Regions from separate parts of the Pantoea sp. GW821-FHT03E06 genome, predicted to be linked through region 3. Evidence: riboswitches for the same ligand, from Rfam matches in the RefSeq annotation. Region 3 holds a riboswitch; each other region holds the start of a gene.
The links. A riboswitch is a leader RNA that binds a small molecule or an ion and turns the genes downstream of it on or off. The one in region 3 is predicted to bind thiamine pyrophosphate.

Region 1: another riboswitch for thiamine pyrophosphate. It lies ahead of AC07WB_RS22005 (FAD-dependent oxidoreductase); the one in region 3 lies ahead of thiC (phosphomethylpyrimidine synthase ThiC).
Region 2: another riboswitch for thiamine pyrophosphate. It lies ahead of AC07WB_RS19970 (LuxE/PaaK family acyltransferase); the one in region 3 lies ahead of thiC (phosphomethylpyrimidine synthase ThiC).

The regions. Positions count from the first base shown of each region.
Region 1 is NZ_JBWKUG010000002.1:542,350-547,217, reverse strand. It holds gene AC07WB_RS22015 (MFS transporter) at 267-1,577, shown strand; gene AC07WB_RS22010 (6,7-dimethyl-8-ribityllumazine synthase) at 1,675-2,112, opposite strand; TPP riboswitch at 2,405-2,524, shown strand; gene AC07WB_RS22005 (FAD-dependent oxidoreductase) at 2,653-3,597, shown strand; gene thiS (sulfur carrier protein ThiS) at 3,581-3,778, shown strand; gene AC07WB_RS21995 (thiazole synthase) at 3,782-4,540, shown strand; gene AC07WB_RS21990 (HesA/MoeB/ThiF family protein) at 4,552-4,868, shown strand, end outside.
Region 2 is NZ_JBWKUG010000002.1:76,302-81,169, reverse strand. It holds gene AC07WB_RS19980 (3-oxoacyl-ACP reductase) at 1-376, opposite strand, end outside; gene AC07WB_RS19975 (acyl-CoA reductase) at 454-1,902, opposite strand; gene AC07WB_RS19970 (LuxE/PaaK family acyltransferase) at 1,899-2,981, opposite strand; TPP riboswitch at 3,081-3,207, opposite strand; gene AC07WB_RS19965 (DksA/TraR family C4-type zinc finger protein) at 3,344-3,610, shown strand; gene AC07WB_RS19960 (hypothetical protein) at 3,658-4,776, opposite strand; gene AC07WB_RS19955 (AAA family ATPase) at 4,778-4,868, opposite strand, start outside.
Region 3 is NZ_JBWKUG010000001.1:263,072-267,939, forward strand. It holds gene thiC (phosphomethylpyrimidine synthase ThiC) at 1-1,695, opposite strand, end outside; TPP riboswitch at 1,785-1,885, opposite strand; gene rsd (sigma D regulator) at 2,124-2,630, opposite strand; gene nudC (NAD(+) diphosphatase) at 2,719-3,492, shown strand; gene hemE (uroporphyrinogen decarboxylase) at 3,532-4,599, shown strand; gene nfi (deoxyribonuclease V) at 4,602-4,868, shown strand, end outside.

The DNA.
Region 1 (4,868 bases), on a different contig from region 3:
ACTACCAGACCTGTCTTGGGGTTCTGCGTTGCGCTGCTAAAAAAATAGAAAAAATTAATGGTTCTATAAGGGCGAGTACGTATTATTTCTATAAATACCAATACGATGCTTTTATAGTCACGCCAATTTGCTCGCACGATCACAGCGTAAGTAACACAATTTCTTAACATTAATTGCAGTGATTAAGATCGCAATAATTATTCCCATACTCTCTTTAATAGAAAGCCTTGAACCTAAGCAACCCGGCTTAACATGGAGAGGGCAGCATGCAAGAAAAAATCCCCGGAACGCGTTGGTATCGCGTTATCGCCCCCATTCTCATTACCTGCATCGTCTCATTCATGGATCGCGTCAACATCAGCTTTGCGCTGCCTGGCGGCATGGATCAAGATCTGGCGATCAGCAGTCAAATGGCGGGTGTGGTAAGTGGCATCTTCTTTATCGGCTACCTGTTCCTGCAAGTGCCAGGTGGACGTATCGCCGTAAATGGCAGCGGTAAACGTTTTATTGCGTGGTCGCTGGCAGCATGGATGGTGGTGTCTATCGCCACCGGCTTTGTTACCAACCATTATCAGCTGCTGGCGCTGCGTTTCGTGCTGGGTATCTCGGAAGGTGGCATGTTACCGGTAGTGTTAACCATGGTCAGCAATTGGTTTCCAGAAAAGGAGCTGGGACGCGCTAATGCTTTTGTAATGATGTTTGCGCCGTTGGGCGGCATGTTTACCGCACCGATCTCCGGCTACATCATTAACGTGCTGGACTGGCGCTGGTTGTTCATTATTGAAGGTCTGCTTTCTGCCGCTGTACTGCTGGTGTGGTGGCTGGTAATCGCCGATCGTCCAGAAGAGGCGCGCTGGTTACCCGCACGTGAAAAGGCGTATTTGCTGCGCGAACTGGCGCGTGAAAAGGCGCAACATCGCCAAAAAGCACCGCTTAGTAAAGCCCCGTTAAAAGCGGTGTTCCGTAATTCAGGTTTGATGAAGCTCGTGGCGCTTAACTTCTTCTACCAAACTGGCGATTACGGTTACACGCTGTGGCTGCCGAGTATCCTGAAAAATCTCACCGGCACCAACATGGCGGGCGTCGGCCTGCTGGCCGCCATTCCGTTTGTGGCGACAGTGCTCGGTATCTATGCGATTTCCTGGCTGAGCGATCGCACCGGTAAGCGACGTTTGTGGGTAATGGTCTCGCTGTTCTGCTTCGCTGCTGCCTTGCTGGCTTCGGTGGTGCTGCATGAGAACGTGGTTGCCGCCTATATCGCGCTGGTGGTATGCGGCTTCTTCCTGAAAGCAGCGACCAGTCCGTTCTGGTCTATTCCCGGACGTATCGCTGCGCCGGAAGTGGCGGGTAGCGCACGCGGCGTGATTAATGGGCTTGGCAATCTGGGGGGATTCTGTGGGCCGTACTTAGTTGGCATCATGACGCTGCTCTATAGCCAAAACGTGGCAATCTGCTGGCTGGCGGGTTCGCTGGTGATTGCGGGGATCTTTACGCTGTTGTTGCCAAAAGAGTGTGATATTAACCCTTCAGAACCGCGCAGACATATGAAGGACGATCGTTTGATGAGTGCCAAATAGTGAAGCTGGCAAGGTTGGCACTATTCTGAATATGAACAATAGAAAGTCAGAATAAATAAAAAGGGAATGCCTGATAAGGTGTTCCCTTTTTAACGTTTCAATCAATCGACAGATTATGAATAGCCAGCACAGCACGTGCGGCTTCTTTGCCTTTCTTGATGAAATGCTCGGTGTAGAAGTTTTCGATGACGTCTACCGGTTGGAAGTTATGCGGTGTCAATGAAACGGAAAACACCGGTACGTTAGTGGTGAGCTGCACATTCATCAGGCCATCAACCACCGCTGCTGCAACGAAATCATGGCGATAGATGCCGCCATCCACCACCAGCGCCGCGCAGACAATTGCATCGTATTTGCCGGTTTCAGCCAAACGCTTAGCCAACAGCGGCATTTCAAATGCGCCAGGCACTTCCAGCACTTTTAATTCCGCGGCAATAGATTGATCGGCTAATTCTTTTTCGAAACCTACCAGGGCATTATGGACAATTTCTTTGTGCCATCCGGCTTTAATAAATGCAATTTTAATAGTGTTCATGGTTATTTCGACATCACCTGTAATTTGTTCTTGCTCATAAAATAATGTGTTTGTATACCATATGTTACGTTTGTAATCTACCGACGCAAAACCCGTCATACTTCGAGTTGCAGGAAGGCGGCAAGTGGGTTCATCCCCAGGAGCATACTGAAGTATGTGACTGGGGTGGACACGCGCAGCCAACGCACCTGCAGCTCGAAGTATGATGGGTTTAAGTATGGAGAAGACAATTTAACCACACCCTTAATGCAGTTATTCCGCGCTTGACGGCGACCATCGCCTGCAATACAAATAGACGCGTCGGGGGAGTCTCGCCACAGAGACTGAGAGGCTAATAGCGCACTGCGCGGCTTAGCGACCCTTTGAACCTGACCCAGTTGATACTGGCGTAGGAAGACTGACAGTCTGTTAGCTTGGCTGTCTGGCGCTAAGGCAAGCTCGATCGTGGCGCCATTTCCCTTCACCTGTATCTGCGGGTCTCAGTCAACACTGAGAGGCCGATGTGAATTTCCCCTTTTTGAACATCATGGAACCTGCGCTGTGAGCCGCTGGAGCGTGCTAGGCTGCGGCGTGGCCGGCTTGTGCGTGGCAACATTATTGGCAGAGCGCGGCGAAGACGTTGAGGTGATCGACGATGCATCGCGGCGCCCGGCATCGTGGTATGCCGGCGGCATGCTGGCGCCCTGGTGTGAAGCCGAAAGCGCGCCGCGTGAGGTGATAACCCTTGGACAGCACGCCGCCGCGTGGTGGCAACAGCGCGTCAGCAGCGTTGCACATCAGGGAACGCTGGTGGTGGCGCCGCCGCGCGACAGCCAGGAGCTTAACCGCTTTGCCCGCATGACCGAGCAGCATCAATGGGTTGAACCTGGTGCGATTGAACCGGCGCTGGAAGGGCGCTTTGCGCGCGGTCTGTTTTTCGCTCGGGAAGCGCACCTCGACCCGCGCCTGGCGCTGCAGGAAGTGCGTGAGAAGCTGATTGCGCGCGGCGTAGCCTTCAACTCGCATGCGCCGAGCGGCCAGATTATCGATTGCCGTGGCATTCATGCCGCGCCCGAATTGCCGCGCCTGCGCGCCGTGCGCGGCGAGATGCTGATTCTGCACAGCGATGAGGTGCAGTTCTCCCGTCCGATTCGCCTGCTACATCCGCGTTTTCCCTGCTATCTGGTGCCGCGTCGCGGCGGGCATTTTATGCTCGGCGCTACCATGATTGAGAGCGATGACGCCAGCCCAATCAGCGCCCGCGCCATGATGGAGTTACTCAGTGCCGCTTACGCCATTCATCCGGCGCTGGCGGAGGCGCGGGTAATTGAGAGCGGCAGCGGGCTGCGTCCGGCCTATCCGGCCAATCTGCCGGATATTCACTATCAAAATCACACCTTCTATCTCAACGGCATGTATCGCCACGGTTTTCTGCTGGCACCGATGCTGGCTGAACAGCTGATGCAGCGCCTATCTGGAGAGCAATCTTATGATTATTCAGCTTAACGGGCGCGCTATCAGCACCGAAGCAAAAAGCCTGAGCGAACTGCTGATCGAGCAGCAAATTGATGTGGCCTGCGTCGCTACCGCCTTTAATGGCACCTTTGTGCCCAAAAGCCACTACGACACGCAGCTGCTGGATGAAGGTTGCCAGCTCGAAGTCTTGTCACCGATGCAGGGAGGCTAAACGATGTTTTACGATGTTGACCCACAATCGCGCTTCCTGCTCGGCACCGCCGGATATCCTTCGCCCGCCATTTTGCAGCAGGCGATTGCCGCGTCTGGCACTGAAATCATCACCGTTAGCCTGCGGCGTGAAGGTGCTGCGGGCGCGGCATTTCGTGAACTGCTGACCGGACTCAACATTCGCGTGTTACCGAATACCGCCGGCTGTCACACGGTGAAAGAGGCGGTCACCACCGCGCATATGGCGCGAGAATTGTTTAATACCGCGTGGATCAAACTGGAAGTGATTGGCCACGCCGACACGCTGCAGCCCGATCCGTTCGCGCTGGTGGAAGCGGCGCGCATTCTCAGCGAAGACGGGTTCAAGGTGTTTCCCTACACCACTGAAGATCTGATCGTTGGCGAAAAACTGCTGGCGGCAGGCTGCGAGCTGCTGATGCCGTGGGGCGCGCCGATCGGTTCCGGCCAGGGACTGCGCAATATCGACGGCCTGCGCGCGATGCGTGCCTGGTTTAGCGATGTGCCGCTGATCATTGATGCCGGCATTGGCGCGCCGTCACAGGCGGCGCAGGCGATGGAAATGGGCTTCGATGGCATCCTGCTGAATACCGCCGTCGCCAAAGCGGGCGATCCGATCGAGATGGCAAACGCATTTCGTCTGGCAATAGAAGCCGGACAGGCGGCCCGTCGCGCCGGATTAATGGAAAAGCGTAATATGGCGAGTGCTTCCACGCCCATCTTTGGCCTGGCAAATCTCAACTGATGGGCGGCGATATGGAACGCTATCAACGCCAGATGATGCTGCCGGAAGTGGGTGAAGACGGGCAGCGCAAACTGCGCAACGCGCGCGTAGTGGTGGTGGGTGCCGGTGGGTTAAGCGCGACGCTGCTGCCGCAGCTGGTGGGCGCGGGCGTCGGCCATATTCGGCTCTATGACGACGATGAAGTGGCGCTGCATAACCTGCATCGGCAAACGCTGTTTACGCTGCAGGATATCGGCCAGCCCAAGGTGCTCAGCGCTCAGCAGGCTTTGCAGCAGCGTAATCCCGAGGTGCAGATCGACGCGCTGCAGCAGTCGCTGAGCGCCAGCAA
Region 2 (4,868 bases), on a different contig from region 3:
TATAGGCGGCTTTGACCGAGCCATCGAACTGTGCCTGATAGGCTGACCACGGCGTTTCCCAGAAACGCTGGCGATGGTCGGTATCAAACACATAGGGGGCAAAGGCGTTGTTGATTACGGCATCAAGGCAGCCGGTGGCGCTGACGATCTGCTCCATCATGGCGTTGACCTGCTGCTCAGAGGTGACATCTGCCGCGATGGCTAATGCCTCGCCGCCCAGCGACCGGCACGCCTCAACCACGCTAGCGGCGGCGTCTGCATTGCGCAGATAATTGACCACCACAAAAGCGCCTTCCGCGGCGAAGGCTTTGGCAAGGGCAGCGCCAATACCCCGGCTTGCACCGGTAACCAGCACCGTACGGTTAGTGAATTTCATTAAAGGCTCCTGAAATATGGGATGTGAATCTTAGAGGTGTCTGGGTATGTATGAATGCGCGCCCTACAAAACGCATATCAGTCTGCATAGGGCGCGAATCGTTCAGCCGCCGCCTCTGCGCCCTGCTCGATCTCGGTGATAGTGACCAGATCAAGCAGGCTAAAACGGCCATCGTGATGCCAGCCCGCTTCAGGCGACGTCATGTCACCGAACGCCGTAATGCGGGTAACACCCGCCTGGCCCAGCAAAGCGGAAAGACGAAACAGTTCGGCAGGCGTTGCAGCCACGCCTGCCGTCTGGAGAACCTGGCGCTGCTGCGCTAACGCCTGTATGGCCTCCTCCAGCGCATCAACGGCGACCACTTTCAGCGTGCGTCCGAGTGCGGAAGGTAACAGCGCTTCCGCTTGTGCCACGCTCACCACCGCCCAGCCGTCGGTGGGATGGCCGTAAAGCGTTCGGCCATCCGCCAGCGCACGCATCTCTTCGCCATTACGCCATGCCGCGAGGCTGTTCATCTCTTCAATAGCCAGTGGGCGGCGCGGATGTTTACGTGCCAACGCGGCAAGTTCATGCGCGATATAGGCGGCGAATTCGTCCGATGACACCGCTCCTCCGCGCTCGACAAACAACATCTGCGGCGAGTAGCAGCCGGCCTGGTCGTAACGCATCACGTCATAAGCCACGCGTCGTGCCAGTTGTGCGCCCTGACGGGTATTGAGCGCCGAGGCGGCTACCAGCCCAACGCTGATTTTATGGCCATGCGGCAGGAAACGCGTGGTGACAGGCAAACGCTGCTGAATGGCGGCGAGCGTGTTGTTGCCACCATAGGCCAGCACCACATCCGCTTGCCGTAACCAGGTCGGCTCAGTTTCCGCGCTGCCGCCCTGCCACCAAACCACCGCCAGACACGCGCCAAGTTGAGGATCGATTTCGGCCAGCAGCTGCGCAAACCAGCTCGCCATCAGCGGTTCATTGCCGGGTAATTTGCCAATGGTGCCGGCCTTCACCAGCAAACCACAAATCAGGCTCCACAGCGGTAAGCCCGGCACATTGCCAGCCCAGATATGCAGCAGGAGTTCCGGGCCAAACGCACGGGCAAAACCGCCTTTGGGCCGTGGCTGAAAATCATCCAGCATCTGCGGATGGGCGAAGTCCTCCGCCAGAAAGCGCTTAAGCTGCGGCTGGCGAAATGTCTTGAGATAACCGGTGAGGCCAAGGCGCACCATGTCTGCGTCATAGCCCGTCACGATCGGCAGCAGCTTTTCGGCCTTAATGCGCAAGGGATGCGTGCGATCCAGCAGTCGCGCCACCGCTTCATCAATAATGGTGATGATCTGCGCCACGCTCAGCTGATGCAGATAGGCGCGCGCATTGGCGCGTACGCGGGCAGTCAGCGCGATGATTTGCGCTTCGTCCAGCGCCGGAACATCCACTTCCACGATCTCACTACCCTGACCAAATCGCAGCGTGTGCCATTGCACTTCGCTGGCGCATAAGCCCGGCAGATGCCCCGCCACTTCTTTCACGGATTCACCTGCGCGGCAGCCAGAAAATCTTCCATGGTCAGTGAGCATCCCTTTGCATCCGCGCCGTTTACCCGTCCAAGCAGGTGAAAACCACCAGGCACGATGATGCCTGCATCCTCCGTCAGCAAAGCGGAAACGGAATTGAAATGGGCCAGATCGTGATGTACCAGCACGCCAACTTCGCCATCGGGCATGTCGTCGCCGGTTAATGGGTTCACAACACGCGTGCGGATCCAGTGCGGGCCGGATTTGACCGGCGGGCAGATTTCATTGCCCTCGTCATAAAATTGCGTGCTGATTTCCGTCATGCCGTACATGTTGATGCACTGCGCGCGTGGAATGCCAAAGGCATTGGCAAGCGATGTGTAAAATGCCTCTGCGGCAACCTCGCGGGATTGGCCTTTAAATCCGCCGGTGTCAAGAATACGGCTGCCGGCGGGAAGGGAGAAACGACGCTGCTGGCGCTGCATTTCGTCCAGCAGCGGTACAAAGCTGTAGCTGGCACCCAGCAGCGCATAGGGTTCACCGCTGTGTTCAGCCTGCTCAAGCGCGGCGAATACGCGTTCCACGTCGAGGCCGTGTTCACCCACCATCACTTCACTTGCGGGTGTACCAAAGGCCTGTACCGCCAGCGCCAGGTATGTCGCCAGCGAGGAGTTCGGCATCGCGACGGTATCCGGAAACAGAATCCCCATACGAATGCGATCGACGCCTGCCATAAAGCGCTGGCGGAAATTCAGCATCATCGAACATTGCCAAACGTCCAGCGTTGGATGGTAGCTGCGACCTTTGACTGTACCGGTGGTGCCGCTGGTCATAAAAACAGCCTGCATCGCTTCGATGGGGCCACAGCTCAGGGTAAAGTCTTTGAAAGCGGTAATCGGAATCGCCGGAATATTGCGCCAGTGTTTGACCGTCAGCGGCGTGCGTCCTCGCTGGATGGCGAAGCGGCGATAGGGTTGGTTGTGGGCGAATTGATAGGCGAAGATTTCGAGGGCCAGCTGGTTGAAATCGTCATCCGAGCTGTCGCTGCGCTGGAGGAAAGCCAGCAACGTTGAGATTATTGCCGATTCGGTCATGTTCGTAGCCACCTTTGCGATTGCATTAAAACTCCCCGGCATCACCCGAAGAGCGCGAACTGTCCGCTACAAAGCACAAAGATGGAATCAGGGCGTGCAAGCCCTGCGGTTCCGCATCCCTACGCCGGTATTAGCCGGATCAGGTTCGGAGGGTCACTACGATGCCAGTAAAAAACACCAGCCGGTAGAATCTCAGCCCCCTAACAGGGCACCCCTTGGAACAAGCCGCAGTCTAGGATGGCGCCTGATGATGTGTCAATAGGAGTAAAAAGACGGCTGATGTTGCACGGCATCTTTGCCTGACCGGCATTTATTGCATGTTGCCTTATACTTAGTTCATGGCTTTGCGTAAGAGGTGAAATATGGCGGGCGGTTGGTCTGATGATGGTGCAGTAAACAAACAAATTGATGCCACGGTAGATGATGCAGTGGCACGGGCGCGCAGTCATCTCGGACACGGTGAAAGCGCCGAGTTTTGCGACGAGTGCGGCGCTCCCATCCCGGAAGCGCGCCGTGCGGCGTTAAAGGGCGTGCGTTACTGTGTAAATTGTCAGAGTAACATCGATAAAAAACAGGCGGCGATTGGCGGTTACAACCGTCGCGGCAGTAAAGATAGCCAGCTAAGGTAATCAAAAGATGATCTCCCCAACAAGAAAAGTACATACCCCCAGTGACGCTAAAATATGTCCTTTGAAAATAAAATGTCCTTTGTTAACTTTGCGAGTGGCGTGGCCGATATAACACCGTCTTCAATGGTGGTGTTGAAAAGCATTACCCTCAACTGACTATCGGTGATCGTTTCCTTTAAAATCCCCTCCAACGATTTCTTATAATTTTGATTGTATAAGTTTGACTTCGTGAGCAGGTTAGCAACATCCTGCTTATGGTTTTCATATATTTCGGCCGCATTGAAGAATGAAAGCTGGTGATAATAATCATTGGCTTTATTTAATGAGATAGATATGTCACTTGGATGATAAACAGTTTTAACACTCTCTGTGTTGATGAGGAAGATGACATCATCATTATTTTTATCAACGTAAGGATACTTATAGGGAAAAAGAAAATCTCTTTTCAAGATCGTATTGCAGTATGCACAAGAAGGAATGAAATTAGCTAACGTCAAGGAGAATAAAGAAAATACTGACTTATTATAGAAATGATCCAATTGCGCGATGGCTTCGCCTTGTTTGTCTTTTTTGTAAGTCTCGATGTACTGCCTATTACAATAAGGACAGATTGGGACATTTATTTTTTGAATAATATTATACCTCGTTTCTTTATCAATAAAAGAATAATCAAATACCTCCTCGAAATTAACGTTAATTAATTTTAATTCTTTAAGAATCAGATCATAAAACGCCCAGTACTTTTCATTACTTTTTTTGGCATCATCGATAAGATTTGCGTTTACCAGCCCAATCAGCGGAGTAATACTGTTACCTCTGAGGTCACGGTAAATGCCCTTCATTTCATGATTCTTTACATTCACAAGAGATTGGCGTTTAACATAATCAAAATACGCTTTCCCTTTGATTAAAAAATCTTTCAACAATAAATACCCGGAGATAAATAATTCTCCTTTCAACCCTTTAAGATTATTGTTGTCAAAAGGGTTAGTCAGGATAACTTCGATAAAATCATTGTCTAGCGACACATTATTTGGCAGAGTAAGTAATTTATGCTTAATGGTTAACCGCTTGCTGGCTGGTAAGGTCATCTTTTTTGAAATGAGATCGATGTAATTCTTAACGAAACTTTCATCATCAAATGGCGTACTGGCGAGATTGATCATTTCAAAGCTCCTTTTTTAATTGCGCAATACGTTTTTCAAGTTTTTCAATCTCAGCTAAAGTGCTTTCATTCTCGCCAAATGTAGAATGAAAC
Region 3 (4,868 bases):
GTGGTAGGCGCGAGCGGTATGCGGATCAAGTGCCAGGTTGAACTGATCTTCCCAGCGGAATTCAAAACGTGCTTTGGACATCGCATTATCGCGAATCTGCGCGCCCGGATGGCCTTTCGCCAGATCCGCAGCGTGTGCGGCGATCTTGTAGGTGATCAGCCCCTGCTTCACATCCTCTTTATGCGGTAAACCGAGGTGCTCTTTGGGCGTCACGTAACACAGCATGGCGCAGCCAAACCAGCCAATCATTGCCGCGCCGATGCCGGAAGTGAAGTGGTCGTAGCCGGGTGCGATATCGGTAGTGAGTGGACCGAGCGTATAAAAAGGGGCTTCGTGGCAGTGCTCCAGCTGCTCGGTCATATTGCGGCGAATCATCTGCATCGGCACATGGCCCGGACCTTCAATCATCACCTGCACATCATATTCCCAGGCAATTTTCGTCAGTTCGCCTAGCGTATGCAGCTCGGCAAATTGCGCCTCGTCGTTGGCATCCTGAATTGAGCCCGGACGCAGGCCGTCGCCCAAAGACAATGCCACATCGTAGGCAGCACAGATCTCACAAATCTCGCGGAAGTGGAGATACAGGAAGCTTTCGGTATGGTGCGACAGGCACCATTTCGCCATGATTGATCCGCCGCGTGACACAATGCCGGTGAGTCGTTTAGCCGTCATGGGTACATAGCGCAACAGCACGCCAGCGTGGATAGTGAAGTAATCGACGCCTTGCTCCGCCTGTTCCAGTAGCGTGTCGCGGAATATTTCCCAGTTGAGGTCTTCGGCAATACCGTTCACCTTTTCCAGCGCCTGATAAATCGGCACCGTACCAATCGGCACGGGGCTGTTACGCAGAATCCATTCGCGCGTTTCATGGATATAACGTCCGGTAGAGAGATCCATCACGGTATCTGCCCCCCAGCGCGTTGACCACACCAGTTTCTCCACTTCTTCTTCAATCGAAGAACTGACCGCCGAGTTGCCGATATTGGCATTCACCTTCACCAGAAAGTTGCGACCAATGATCATCGGTTCGGATTCGGGATGGTTGATGTTAGCAGGGATGATGGCGCGGCCGCTGGCCACTTCCTGACGGACAAACTCCGCGGTGATATTTTCCGGCTGGTTGGCGCCAAAGCTGTGACCGGGATGCTGCTGAAGCAGCACTTCACCACGAATACGCTCGCGGCCCATGTTTTCACGCAGCGCAATAAACTCCATCTCCGGCGTGATGATGCCCTGACGTGCATAGTGCAGTTGGGTAACGCAGCGACCCACTTTGGCGCGGCGCGGCTGTGGCAGATGCTCAAAACGCAAATGATCCAGGCCTTCATCTGCCAGACGCTGTTGGGTGTAACGGGAACTCAGCTGGTGAATGGTTTCGCTGTCGCCGCGCGCTTCGATCCAGTTGGTGCGCAGCCTGGTGAGCCCCTGATGCACATTGATCGTGGCTTCAGGATCGCCATAAGCACCGGCCGTGTCGTATACCGGCACCGGTTCATTCGGCTCATACTGTGGATCGTCTTTACTGCCGCCGGTGTGCGTTGGGCTCAGTTGAATCTCACGCATGGGCACGCGAATATCCGCGCGGCTGCCGGTGATCCAGATGCGTTTTGAGTTCGGAAAAGCGGTTCCCTGGAGGGAATCGATAAATTCCTGCGCCTGAGCACGTTGTTCACGACGAGAGGTTTTAGCAGACATAGCAAATTTCCTATAAAAGTTGGAAGTTGCTTGCCCAGAGTTCGGAAGGAGTAACAGATACGATAACGGCATAAGCCGACATCGTGCTGATGATATCTACTCTTGTTCCCTTCGCAGGTACTAACCTGATCAGGTTCCGCGGATCCCGAATTAACGGTCTCAGCCCCTAAGGGCACTCCGACAAGGTGTTGGGTTTTACGATATAAGCTACTTTGCTTGCCATTTTGCACCTGGGCAGTGCTCGTGGCCGTCACGTACTTCGTGTACGCTCCGGTCCCTGCGCGCTGTCCGAGTGCAAACTGGCTGCGCACGCTACGCTTATATCGCAAAACCTGACTCTTCATTTTTCTGGAAGAGGCTCATAAAAAAAGCCCATTTAGCATAAGAGGGCTTTTCTCGAATAACAAGTTTTTTACAACTGCGGGCATTCAGGCCGGGCGGGCGATGACGCTGTCATTGGCAACCGGTAGATGCGCCAGCTGGTTATCCCAGGCGAGTTGTACCAGCTTATCTTCCAGCGTGAAGCGCGATTCCAGCACTTCGCCGACTTCGGACAGCGCCTGCTGAAAATCGACACAGTTATCGTCGTTAATCGCTTGCTGCAAATGACTGTCGTAGAGCTGCATGATGCGGTCAGTGTTCGCCTCAAGTGCCGGATAAATTTGCGCGGCAGCCATTAAGGGGTTATCACCCTGCATCTCACTAATAATGTGTTCATACACGCTAAAATGACCGGTAGAAAGGTAATCCACCAGATTGTGGCAAAATGCATCCAGCGCTTGTTCATCCAGCGCGGTTAACGCATCTTTTTGTGGCTTCAGGCCAATAAGCTCGTAGTACGTGACAAGCAGCTGTCGACGGGCGCGCAACCATGAATCAACCAATTCATTTCCGCCGCCGACACGCTTTGTCAGGTCATCTAACTGGTTAAGCATATGGGGCTCCAGGTAGGTTATAGTTGTTTATTACACACTTAATATTAGAGTTTCAGCGTGCGGTTTAACGCTAAGGACAACGATTAAGATGCAACGTGAGATCTCAAGCTTAGACGCTGGATGGTGGATTGTCAGCCATGAGCAAAAACTTTGGTTACCGCAGGGCGAACTGCCGCATGGCTTATCCACCGATTTTGGACTCAGTGGCAGCCACGGCATTTTGATTGGCGAATGGCAGGGCGAAAACGTCTGGCTCGTGCGGGAAGCGCGTCCAGACAGCATGGGCTCGGTCCGCCAACTGATTGATCAAGATGTCGGTCTGTTCCAGATCGCCGGGCGCGGCGTGCAGCTGGCGGAGTTCTATCGATCGCATCGCTGGTGCGGCTATTGCGGCCATGAAATGCATATCAGCAAGCGCGAGTTCGCTTGTCTGTGTCATCACTGCCGCGAGCGCTATTACCCGCAAATTGCGCCGTGCATTATTGTGGCCATTCGCCGTGGCGATGAGATTCTGCTTGCCAATCATGCCCGTCATCGCAACAACATTTACACCGTGCTGGCGGGCTTCGTCGAAGTGGGCGAAACCTTAGAACAAGCGGTGGCGCGTGAAGTGATGGAAGAGAGCAACGTGCGGGTGAAAAACGTGCGCTACGTTACTTCGCAGCCGTGGCCGTTCCCGCATTCACTGATGATGGCGTATATGGCCGAATACGCTGGCGGTGACTTGCAGCACGACGGCAAAGAGTTGCTCGATGCCGGTTGGTATCGCTATGACGATTTGCCACTGTTGCCGCCGCCAGGCACGGTTGCGCGTCGCCTGATCGAAGATACCGTTGCCCTGTGTCGCGCCAGCGCGGCGTGAAAATGCTACACTGCCGGCCTTAGCATGAGAGAGCCTATTATGAGTGAACTGAAGAACGATCGTTATCTGCGCGCCCTGTTACGTCAACCGGTAGATGTCACGCCGGTATGGATGATGCGACAAGCCGGGCGTTATTTACCGGAGTACAAAGCCACGCGCGCTGAAGCCGGTGATTTTATGTCACTGTGTAAGAACGCTGAGCTGGCATGTGAAGTTACGCTGCAGCCGCTGCGTCGCTATGCGCTGGACGCGGCGATCCTCTTCAGCGATATCCTCACCATTCCCGATGCGATGGGACTTGGGCTTTACTTTGAAACTGGCGAAGGCCCCCGTTTCTCCCATCCGATCACCTGTCGCGCCGATGTCGACAAGCTGCCGGTACCGGATCCTGAGCAAGAGCTCGGCTATGTGATGAACGCGGTGCGTACGATTCGTCACAATCTGAAAGGCGAAGTGCCGCTGATTGGCTTCTCAGGTAGCCCATGGACGCTGGCAACCTATATGGTGGAAGGCGGCAGCAGCAAAGCCTTCACGAAAATCAAAAAGATGATGTACGCCGATCCACAAACGCTGCACAAGTTGCTGGATAAGCTGGCGGACAGCGTCATTCTTTATCTGAATGCGCAGATCAAAGCCGGCGCGCAGTCAATCATGGTGTTCGATACCTGGGGCGGCGTACTGACTGGTCGCGACTATCGCGAATTCTCGCTGTACTACATGCACAAAATCGTCGATAGCGTGCTGCACGAGAACGAAGGTCGTCGCGTACCGATTACGCTATTCACCAAAGGTGGCGGCCAGTGGCTGGAGGCGATTGCCGCGACCGGTTGTGATGCGCTGGGACTCGACTGGACTACCGATATCGCTGATGCGCGTCGTCGTGTTGGTGACAAAGTGGCGCTGCAGGGCAACATGGATCCTTCCATGCTGTATGCACCGCCAGCGCGTATCGAGCAGGAAGTGGCAGGGATCCTTGAAGGATTTGGCACGGGTGAAGGCCATGTGTTTAACCTGGGGCACGGCATCCATCCCGACGTGCCGCCAGAGCATGCCGGTGCATTTGTGGAAGCAGTGCATCGCTTGTCTCGTCCGTACCATCAAGGTTAATCATGGATTTAGCCGCATTACGCCAGGAACAGTTACAACGCGCTGCTGATGTGGTGCGGCAGGATGATTTCGACGTGCTGCCGCCGCGCTTCATTGGTGGCGCCGACGTCGGTTTTGAGCAGGGCGGCGAGGTCACGCGCGCTGCCCTGGTTATTCTCGAGTATCCTTCTTTAACGCTGGTGGAACATCGCATTGCGCGCGTGGCGACCACCATGCCCTACATCCCGGGTTTCTTATCTTTCCGCGAAATGCCCGCGCTGCTGGAAGCC